DNA from 3 places in the Pseudobacillus badius genome. Region 2 is predicted to be linked to each of the others. Evidence: riboswitches for the same ligand, from Rfam matches in the RefSeq annotation. Region 2 holds a riboswitch; each other region holds the start of a gene.
The links. A riboswitch is a leader RNA that binds a small molecule or an ion and turns the genes downstream of it on or off. The one in region 2 is predicted to bind S-adenosylmethionine.
Positions count from the first base shown of each region.

Region 1: it holds a riboswitch for S-adenosylmethionine, as region 2 does, so the genes downstream of both, B1A98_RS14305 (bifunctional homocysteine S-methyltransferase/methylenetetrahydrofolate reductase) here and B1A98_RS17895 (methylthioribulose 1-phosphate dehydratase) in region 2, are expected to answer to the same signal.
Region 3: it holds a riboswitch for S-adenosylmethionine, as region 2 does, so the genes downstream of both, B1A98_RS00945 (methionine biosynthesis PLP-dependent protein) here and B1A98_RS17895 (methylthioribulose 1-phosphate dehydratase) in region 2, are expected to answer to the same signal.

Region 1 covers NZ_MWMM01000009.1:70,201-73,473, forward strand. Annotated here, with positions in the region: gene metH (methionine synthase) at 1-86, opposite strand, end outside; gene B1A98_RS14305 (bifunctional homocysteine S-methyltransferase/methylenetetrahydrofolate reductase) at 64-1,929, opposite strand; SAM riboswitch class I at 2,020-2,131, opposite strand; gene B1A98_RS14310 (EamA family transporter) at 2,320-3,222, shown strand.
Region 2 covers NZ_MWMM01000018.1:36,180-39,452, forward strand. Annotated here, with positions in the region: gene B1A98_RS17885 (sugar ABC transporter substrate-binding protein) at 1-218, opposite strand, end outside; gene B1A98_RS17890 (VOC family protein) at 202-504, opposite strand; gene B1A98_RS17895 (methylthioribulose 1-phosphate dehydratase) at 640-1,278, opposite strand; SAM riboswitch class I at 1,345-1,449, opposite strand; gene B1A98_RS17900 (2,3-diketo-5-methylthiopentyl-1-phosphate enolase) at 1,604-2,797, opposite strand; gene B1A98_RS17905 (1,2-dihydroxy-3-keto-5-methylthiopentene dioxygenase) at 2,888-3,273, opposite strand, start outside.
Region 3 covers NZ_MWMM01000001.1:190,834-194,106, reverse strand. Annotated here, with positions in the region: gene metC (cystathionine beta-lyase) at 1-122, opposite strand, end outside; gene B1A98_RS00945 (methionine biosynthesis PLP-dependent protein) at 128-1,234, opposite strand; SAM riboswitch class I at 1,301-1,404, opposite strand; gene B1A98_RS00940 (aliphatic sulfonate ABC transporter substrate-binding protein) at 1,473-2,474, opposite strand; gene B1A98_RS00935 (ABC transporter permease) at 2,501-3,259, opposite strand; gene B1A98_RS00930 (ABC transporter ATP-binding protein) at 3,243-3,273, opposite strand, start outside.

The DNA of each region.
Region 1 (3,273 bases), on a different contig from region 2:
GCCTGTTGGAGCATTGTTCCCATAGCGCCGTCTAAAAATAAAATTCGTTTTTCCAGCTCTTGTTCAATTGGATATTGTTTCGGCATGAGGGATCCCTCTTTCCTTTGTTTTTCCATCTAACTCTTCGATGTAATGGATCAATTCAATGGACATATCATAACGCATAAAAGGTGTAATAATATAGATACCGTTAAACAGCTTGGCAGCTGTATCGATCAATTCTTTCGCAATCGTCACGCCTTCTCGTGCAGCGGCTTCCTTATCATGCTCATATGCTTTCATTCTGGCCAGCGTTTCTTCTGAGAGCTTGATGCCGGGCACTTCATGATGAAGGAATTCAGCGTTTCTTGAGCTTGTCAGCGGCATGATGCCAAGAAAAATCGGTGTTGGCAAATGCTTCGTCGCTTCATATATTTCAACAATCTTTTCTTTAGTAAAGACGGGCTGGGTAATGAAATAATCAGCTCCGCACGCGATTTTTTTCTCCAAGCGCTTGACAGCCCGGTCCAGTATACGCACATTCGGGTTAAAGGCCGCGGCAACTGAGAAGTTCGCTTTTTGTTTCAGCGGCTTTCCTGAAAACGAAATGCCTTCGTTCAACTGTTTAATCAATTGAATGAGTTCCATGCTGGATACATCATAGACAGAGGTTGCCCCCGGGAAATCGCCAACTTTTGTGGGGTCTCCAGTGATCGCAAGGACGTCGTGCAGCCCAAGAGCGTGAAGCCCCATGAGATGGGATTGCAAACCAATCAGATTCCGGTCTCGGCAGGTGATATGGACAAGCGGACGGATGTGGTGCTGTACCTTCAGCAAAGAACCCATCGCTAAATTGCTCACGCGCGGAGAGGCAAGAGAATTATCTGCCATTGTAATAGCAGCCATGCCTGTTTGCTGCAATGCCTTAGCTCCTTTAATATAAGCAGCTGTATCTAAATGCTTGGGCGTATCAAGCTCCACAATAATCGTCCGTTCTTTTTTGACCTGTTCATGGAGCGGCGGTACAACCAAAGGGGCAGGTTCTTTGATGACAATCGGTTTTTGGGCAATGACTTTTTTCTCGGTAATCGGCGCGAGGCCAGTGAGTGCTTTTTTGGCTGCTTCGATGTGTTTGGGCGTGGTTCCGCAGCAGCCGCCAATGAGCCGGACTCCTTCATTGCGCAGTTGAACAGCAGCCTGGCCAAAGTAGTCGGCTTCAGACTCATAGACGACCCGTCCGTCTTCGACATCAAGAAGGCCTGCGTTAGGGTAGGCGGATAAAAAGGCTTTTTCAGGAAGCGTCACCTCTTCAAGTGCCTGGATGGTGTGGTAAGGGCCAAGGCGGCAGTTGACGCCTACAATGTCTGCCCCTAAGGATTCCAGTTGCTTGAAAGCTTCGTTTAATGAAAGTCTGTTTTGCAAAATGCCGGGTTCATGCATAGACACTTGGGAAACGATTGGCAAGTCCGTGACCTTGCGCAGCAATTGCAAAACAGTGGTTAACTCTTCAAAATCATAATAGGTTTCCAGCAGGAGACCATCGGGGGATTCTTGTAAAATCGCCTCTGCTTGCTGCTGAAAAGCTGATTTTATCTCAGAAAGAGAGGCGCTGCTTTTTCGAATGCCTCTTATGCCGCCGATCGTTCCTAACACAAACCGCTGCTCAGGTGCGGCTGCTTGCTTGGCAATGCGCACGGCCGCTTTGTTCAGTTCCTCTGTACGGTTTTCCATCCCGTATCTGGCAAGCTTCAAGGCATTGGCGCTATAGGTGTTAGTTTGAATAATATCTGCGCCGGCTTGTATATAGTCAAGGTGAATTTTTTCAATAATTTCGGGTTTTTCCACGTTGAGTTCCTCATAACAGAAATCAATGCCGTAGGAATAGAGGAGGGTGCCCATGGCACCGTCAGCTGTCAGCACTTCGGTTTGCAGTCTATCTAATAATTTCATGCTGTCCATCCTTTCTGGATTTTCCTTTAATCATAAGAAAAAGCCTTCTTAATAAAATTAAGAAGGCTTTACATTGGAAATGTTTGATCCTTCTTATCTTCCAAACTGACAAAGCAGTTTGCTGGATTTAGCACCTCGGCCCGCTAACGGCTGGTTGCTGAAGCGTCATAGGGCCAGACCCCTCGGCTTCTCTTGATAAGAAATAAGTTGATATGCAATTAGTAAAAGAATTGAACATATCATATCTTTTTCGCTGAAATTAGTCAATAGAAAATTTTGAATATTCTATAGGGATTGTTGGATAAACGATGGAAAGGATATACTTTTAAAAGGCAACCAGGTTATTAGACTCATTGTCTAATAAGAAGATTAGATAAAGGAGGAGTCAAGTTGAATCAGCTTCGTTATTCATTATTCATTTTAGCGGGGGCCTGCAGCTATGGAGTCCAAGCCTCTGTTGTAAAGCTGGCAACCAATGCAGGCTACCAGGCGAGCCAGATGACAGGCTCGCAATATCTTTTTGGCCTTCTTTTGCTGCTCATTCCTTTCTTGCTGACGACCCGCATTTCATTGACATTCAAGCAAGTAGCTGCGCTGCTTGGACTGGGAGTGCTGTTAAGCTTAACAGGTGTGTTCTACGCAACGAGCATTCAAGATCTTTCGGCTTCTATTGCCATTGTTCTGCTTTTTCAATTCACCTGGATGGGGATTTTCATTGAATCCTTATACTTGAAAGCTCTTCCATCTGGTGCAAAGATCGTTTCAGCTCTGCTGTTGTGGGCAGGCACTCTTCTTGCCGCTGGAATATCTTCAGAAGGGATGGACTGGACCGGCCACACAAAAGGGATTGCTTCCGGCTTTTTGGCGGCCTTGACGTTTGCTTTATTCCTTTTCTTCAGCGGAAAGGCAGGAAAAGAAGTACCGGCTATTCAAAAAAGCTTTATTATTTCTGCCGGCGGGCTGTTGACGGCTTTTTTATTTGTGTCGCCGGCTTTTATCACGGACGGCACGTTAACTGGCGGCTTATGGAAGTACGGGGTGCTTGTCGGACTGCTCGGAGTGCTCGTGCCCGTTATTCTGTTTGCGCTCGGCACGCCGCACGTTGAACCGGGGATGGCAACGATTCTTGGCGCGGCAGAGCTGCCAGCAGCTATGATCGGGGCGATGTTCATCGTTGGTGAACACCTGACGTTTGGGCAAGCAGCCGGCATTACGCTCATCTTAATTGGCATTGCTGTACCCCAATTCATCAGCAATAGAAGGATAGGGCCCAAGCACCTGTACAGCGGCTGATTTCTTCAAGTTGTCACAAAGCAGAAAACCGAACAATGGTATACTGTCAGT
Region 2 (3,273 bases):
CCGGCTAAAAACTGGGCGGTATGGTCATCACCGCCAATTTTGCGGATTACTTTTACTTTCACTTCTTCCCCGTTTGCGAATCGTTCGGGTACATTTTCAATTTTCCCCGGCGTCTTTCCACTGGATGATGAAGCTCCTTCTTCACCCGCTGAACAGCCGGTCAACAATAGTGTGAAGGTTAAACCGGACACAGCCAGCTTTTTAAATAATTTTCTCATCTAAACTCCCCCTGAATATTTTCTGTAAATTAATTGATTTCAAATAATTCGAGCTATTCCCGTCCGGCCCTTCAAAGAATAGGTAACGGGCGCCGTTCGGCAGCTCTGTACTTTCCGTTTCAATGAAGCGGGCACCAGCGTCCTTCAGCCTTGCTGTCTCTTCCTCTACATTCTCCGCCTTTAACGCTAAATGGTGTACTTTTCCTTCTGCCGGCAGTGAATCATGATAGCCTTCCAGCAGCTCAATTTTCGTCCTGTTTTTGTCCTCTGTTCCGATGAAAGCCATCTTTATGCTGCCATTTGGGTGATCGAGGCGCCCTAGAAGCTGGAAACCGACCTCTCTAAATCCTTTACCGTCATTCCTGTATGCTCCATTCTTTGAAGCAAATTCCTTCCCGCCATTCCTTATCATAAATGCGTGTTATAGTTGCTTAATCGCCTGTAAGTTTGCCTTTGCTTGCAAAAGAGCCAGATGGTACTCAAATAGAAATTCACATGCTTCAAGTACTTTTTTAGCCTCGAAGCCATCCTTTCCCCAGACGGTAATCCCATGGCTGCGGATCAGAACCGCTCCTTGATCAGCCTTTACATATGGGGCCAGCGCAGCTGCCAGCCTGGGAATCTCAGCATAGTTATCAATGATCGGCACTTCCCACTCCGCGTCTTCTTCCCAACGGCCAAATGCTTTAATCAGTTCCTGCCCTTTAAATACTACTTTTCCTTCATCGCCATACAGCTCGGAGACCACATTATTAGCTACCGTATGAACGTGAAGGCTGCAGCCTGCGTTTGATCGCTCATAGATTTCGCAATGAAGAAGCGTTTCCGCTGAAGGCTTTACATTGGTTTCACCGACGGGCCTGCCGTCTTTGTCAACAATCAAAAAATCTTCATTCGTGCTCTTCCGCTTGTCTTTTCCGCTGGCTGTCACAAGGAACTGGAGCGGATTATTCTGAATCTTTATAGATAAATTGCCGCTAGTGCCCATAAACCAGTCTCGTTCAGCCAGCTCGGCTTTTATTTCTGCCAGTTCATGAATACGGGTGATAAATATGCTCATTTTGCATCAACCTGCCTTTCTATACAAAAAACCTCTTCGATAAGAAGAGGTTTTCGAAAAAACAACTTCTTATCTTTCAGCATTGCTGCTGTGAGAATTAGCACCGTGCTTACATGTAAGTCGGTTGCCGGGCTTCATAGGGCTCATCCCTCCACCTGCTCTTGATAAGGTCGCATTATTAAGTTAATCATTCTTATAAGTTAACTAGGATTATTTCACTATCTTTCTAGACTGTCAATAGCTTTTTTATAAAAAAGCGTGAAAAATGAAATAACTTTGAAACGACGGGCAAACGCCCGCTTGTTGGACAGCCTAAACAACCGCTTTATGAAGTCGTTACAATTCCCCATTGGTCGATCGCTCTCTTTAAGGGTTCAGACATTTCAGCCGCTTCCGGCAAAGAAATATTTCTCACACCGGCATGAATAGCTGCCCGGAAAGCCTGCGCACCGTTGATCGGTCCGTCCGGATGCCCAAATACCCCGCCTCCTGCGTTGATCACCAAACTTTCGCTGCCAAAATCCTTCAACAGCTGCGGCACCATTCCTGGATGAATCCCTGCTGAAGGCACAGAAAAGGCTTGCTGAAAATAACTTTCTTCTGTTAGTGCGCGGCCAATCGCCAAGGCATCCGCAGATGGGATAGCTACATTGCCATATGGGCTTGGAAACAGCGAAAAGTCCCCGCCTGTCATGCGTGTCAGTTTTCCCACTAGCAACGAATAAGAATAGCCGCCCGGCTGTCCAGCCAGTACACCCGATAAAGCCGAATGGGCCATAATCGGCAAGCGAATATTGTCATTCTCGCGCAGCGCTTGCAGCGTATCCAAGCCATAGGCGTGAACGTTGAATAATAAAGCATTCGCGCCAAGCTCTTGCGCCCGTTCGGCCTTCGCATGCAGCTCGTTTGATCTCCCAGATACATTCACTGCATATAAAGCCTTTTGCCCTGTATGTTCATAATGGCGTCTAATAATATCTTTGGCCGCGATGATTCTCTTCTCAAAAGGTGTCAGCTCGTTTTCAAAAAGAATTTCGTCATCCTTGATTAAATCAATGCCCCCTGCCAGCAAATCCTCCAACTGAGCAGAGAAAAAGGACAAATCCCTTCCTATCACACCCTTAAAAATAGCCATCAGCAACGGACGGTCATAAAGGCTCAACTGCTCCCTCACACCTTCCACGCCAAAGCGCGGACCGGGAAATTGCCGAAGCAGTTCCTCATCAAAGGTTAAATCAATCAGCTCATGACCTTCGAAAAAAGAAAGCTTCCCATAAACGGTCGTTAAGATTGCCGGAAGATCCGCAGAAAAATTGGCGGATGGATAATGGATTTTTACCGTATCCTTCTTTTCACCCTTTTCTACCGATACAACCTCTCCTTTATTTTTCTGCAGCTGCTGCCGCTCAAGATGCGGGATATCTGTCCAGGAACCGACGGTGAGGCCCAAAGCATATTGCTCCGCTCTCTTTTCCTGATCGGGATGTGCCGGAAACAGATAAGTCGCTGTTACTCCCATAAAATGTCCTCCTCTGCCATTTGGTCAATCTCCATCTGCCTTTCGCCTATTTGCACAGACTGCCGTTAAAGCTGGACGGGCACTGCTCTTTTAGTAAACCGGCACCCAGCCCTCTTCAGTGACAAAAATCCGGACAGCAACCACTTTGCGGTCATCAGACAATGTAAAATAATGACGGACGCTTTCTGGAACCGAAATAAGATCCCCAGGGTTGAGGTGTACCTCAAAAAACCGGCCGTCCTTGCCTTGAATAACGAAGACGCCATGGCCGCTTGCAATAAAGCGCACTTCATCATCTGTATGGTGATGCTCACGCTGGAAGTTTGTTAATAGCTCTTCTAGATTAGGCGTGTGATCGGCTAATGAAATCACATCCCATGCTTGATAGCCTCGCCTCTCAGCAATATCTTTAATTTCCGCTTCAAAAGCGGTTAAAATTTCCTTTTTTTCCTCATCACTTAACACATACTTCTCTT
Region 3 (3,273 bases), on a different contig from region 2:
TCAAAGTCTTTCTGATGAAACGTTGAAGCATGTTGAATCGGCACGCTGACTGCCCCGGTTGCCTCATCGAATTTATGGCGGTTGTGCAACAATTTGGTTTGAAAAGAATATTCACTGCTCATCATTCTCACCCCTTCATTTTCTTAAAAGCTTGCGTTAAATCTGCTATTAAATCTGCCGGATGCTCAATTCCAACCGAAAAGCGGAGCAGCCGATTGCACACGCCGTTTTGAACACGAACCTCTTCAGGCACATCCATATGGGTCTGTGTTGCCGGATAGGTAATAAAGCTCTCCACTCCTCCAAGGCTTTCAGCGAACGAAATCAGGCGCAAATTCGCCAAGAAGCTATTGACCCATGTTTCCGACGCCAGCCGAAACGACAGCATTCCTCCTCGCCCTGGATATAAAACATCGGTTACTTCAGGACAACATCGCAGAAACTCTGAAATTTGCTTCGCATTTTCTTCATGCTGTCTCATGCGCAAACTTAGCGTTTTCATGCCCCGCATAAGAAGCCAGGAATCGAGAGGAGCCAATACCGCGCCAGCCGCATTTTGCATTTCCGCTACAGCAAGCGCGAGCCTCTCTCCTTTCACAGCAATCAAGCCAGCCAGGACGTCATTATGCCCTCCCAAATATTTGGTTGCGCTATGAATGACAATATCGGCTCCCTGAGTGAGCGGGCGCTGCAAAAAAGGAGTATAGAACGTGTTATCGACAATCAGCAGCAAATCATGTTCTTTGGCTAAGTTAGCCGCAGCCTCGAGATCTGCCTCCTGCATGAGCGGATTCGTCGGCGTTTCTAAGAAGAGAACCTTCGTTTTATCTGTGATTTTCTTTTTTGTTTCGTTTATATCTTGAAAGCTGTCGTAAAGGAACGACAATCCGAACTTTCTCCAGCCTCTTTCAAACAGGCGGTACGTGCCGCCATATAAATCAGCGGAAACAATCCACTCCTCTCCGGGTTCTGAGAGCGCCAAAAGTGTTTGAATGGCAGCCATCCCAGAGGAAAAAGCAAAACCCGCATCCCCGCCTTCCAAATCAGCAATGGCTTTTTCCAGGGTTTGGCGCGTCGGGTTTCCTGTACGAATATAATCATAACCAGTAGAACGGCCGATGCCTTCATGACGATAAGCGGTAGAAAAGTAAACAGGGACGTTCACCGTTCCTGTTACGGATTCACTTCTATTTCCAATTTGCGCCAGCAATGTTTCGATGTGTGTATGCGACATTTCCCTCTCTCCTTTATATAAAAAAATAAAAAGCCTTCTTAAAGAAGAAGGCTTTTCATGATCTTCCTCTCATCTTCCGGGATCACTCCCGCTGGAATTAGCACCTTGACTTTATATAGCCGGTTGCTGAAGCATCTTCGGGCCAGTCCCTCCGCTTCTCTTGATAAGAACTTATAAAATTTTGATTTTTTTAAATGTACAGTAAAATGATCGAAATGGCAAGGGTTTTTCTAATTATTTATTTTTGAGCAAACTGTTGATCGATCAGTGCTGAAAAATCAGGCTGCTCCTTTAAAAACTTTAAGTCGTAAGAAGAATTGGCAAATTCCTGAACTACTTTCTCATTAACATCAGCTGTATACGTGATTCTTTGCCAAGCATTGTCCACTACGTCCTTCGCTAAATCCTGCTTTGTATCCCTTTTAATTGCTGCTATTGTCAGCTTTTTCGCCTCTTCCGGATGTTCATTAATAAACTTGATCGCTTTCTGGTGGGCATCTACAATTTCTTGTACAAGCTCCGGGTCTTCCTTTATTAGTTTGCCGCTTGTGGCCAGCACGGAATTAGGCAACGTTTTGCCGAAGGAAATTTCATTGCTGTCCACGATGACTTTAGCCCCTGCTTCTTTCACGAGCAGCGTCCCCCAAGGTTCAGGAACAGCCGCTATATCAACTCTTCCAGATTCAAACAATCCTGCATATTGGGCCGGCTTGCCTGTTGTATGCTTCAGCGTGCCGCCGATGCGATTCGATTCAATGCCGAAGTCCTTGATAAATGTTTCCATCTGAACGTCGTGCGTGCAGCCGACTCCCGGCGTAATAAATGTTTTGCCGGCAAAGTCTTTGACTGAATGAATGCCGCTTCCTTTGCGGGCAACGATGGTAGTGCCCCCTGAAGAGCTGCCAGCAACAATTTTAACATCGGCTCCGTTCGTAAAGTTATTCATCACTGGACCGGGTCCCACGAGCCCTGCTTGAACATCGCCTGTTTTCAGCGCCACCATAAAAGCCCCGCCATCCGGGAATGATTTATATTCCACATTGACTTCCTTGCCGAGCGCTTCCTCGTAATAGCCCTTTTCCCTGGCAATCATAGCCGGTACATGGTCAAGGTTTGGAAAATAACCGATCACAACTTTCTTTTTCTCTCCGCTTTTTCCTTCTTCTGCAGCATTGCAGCCGGATAACACACCAGCTAACAACAGCATCATCAAGCTAAAGTAGCCAAGCTTCTTTTTCATCATTTCTCCCTCACTCGCCTAAAGTATTAATTCGTTTCCAATCCCCAGCGGCGCATCACATTCTTCTCCACTCTTTGGAAAAATGCATAATCGACGATGCTGCCGATGATGCCAATTAAAATCATGACAGCGATCACCAGACTCATATCTCCAAAATCAGAGGCATACTTCAATGTATAGCCGAGTCCCGGTCCTGTACTTAAAATCTCAGCGGCCATCAGCGCGCGCCAGGCAAATGCCCAAGCCAGCCGCACACCTGTCACAGCATAAGGAATAGCCGCCGGAAAAATAACCCTGACAAATAAATCGATTCCCCGCGAGCCCATTGTTTGCGCTGCCCGAATATAAAGAGGAGCCACACTTTTAATGCCCATCCGCATATTAATAGTCATAACGAGCGTGCCTCCGAGAACAACAATAAAAATAACCGATTTTTCATTCAAGCCAAACCACATAATAGCAAGCGGCAGCCAGACAATGCTTGGTACGCTTTGAAGCGCCAATATAAGCGAGCCCAGCGTTTCATCAGCTGTTTTTGATTTCGCCAGCAAAATGCCCAGGCCCACGCCGAGCGCCAAAGAAATCAGCAAGCCGATAAACAAGCGCTGGAAGCTGGCTGCTAAATCAAAAATTAATGTTCTATCGGCAAACCCGCGAACAAGCGCCTGCCAAACATCTGTCGGCTTTGGCATGACATCCGGGGTCCAGCCGCCGGCCCGCACAATTCCTTCCCAGGCAATTAATAAGACGGCGAAGAAGATAAGTTGTTTAATGATTCGCTGCATAAGCTAGTTCCTCT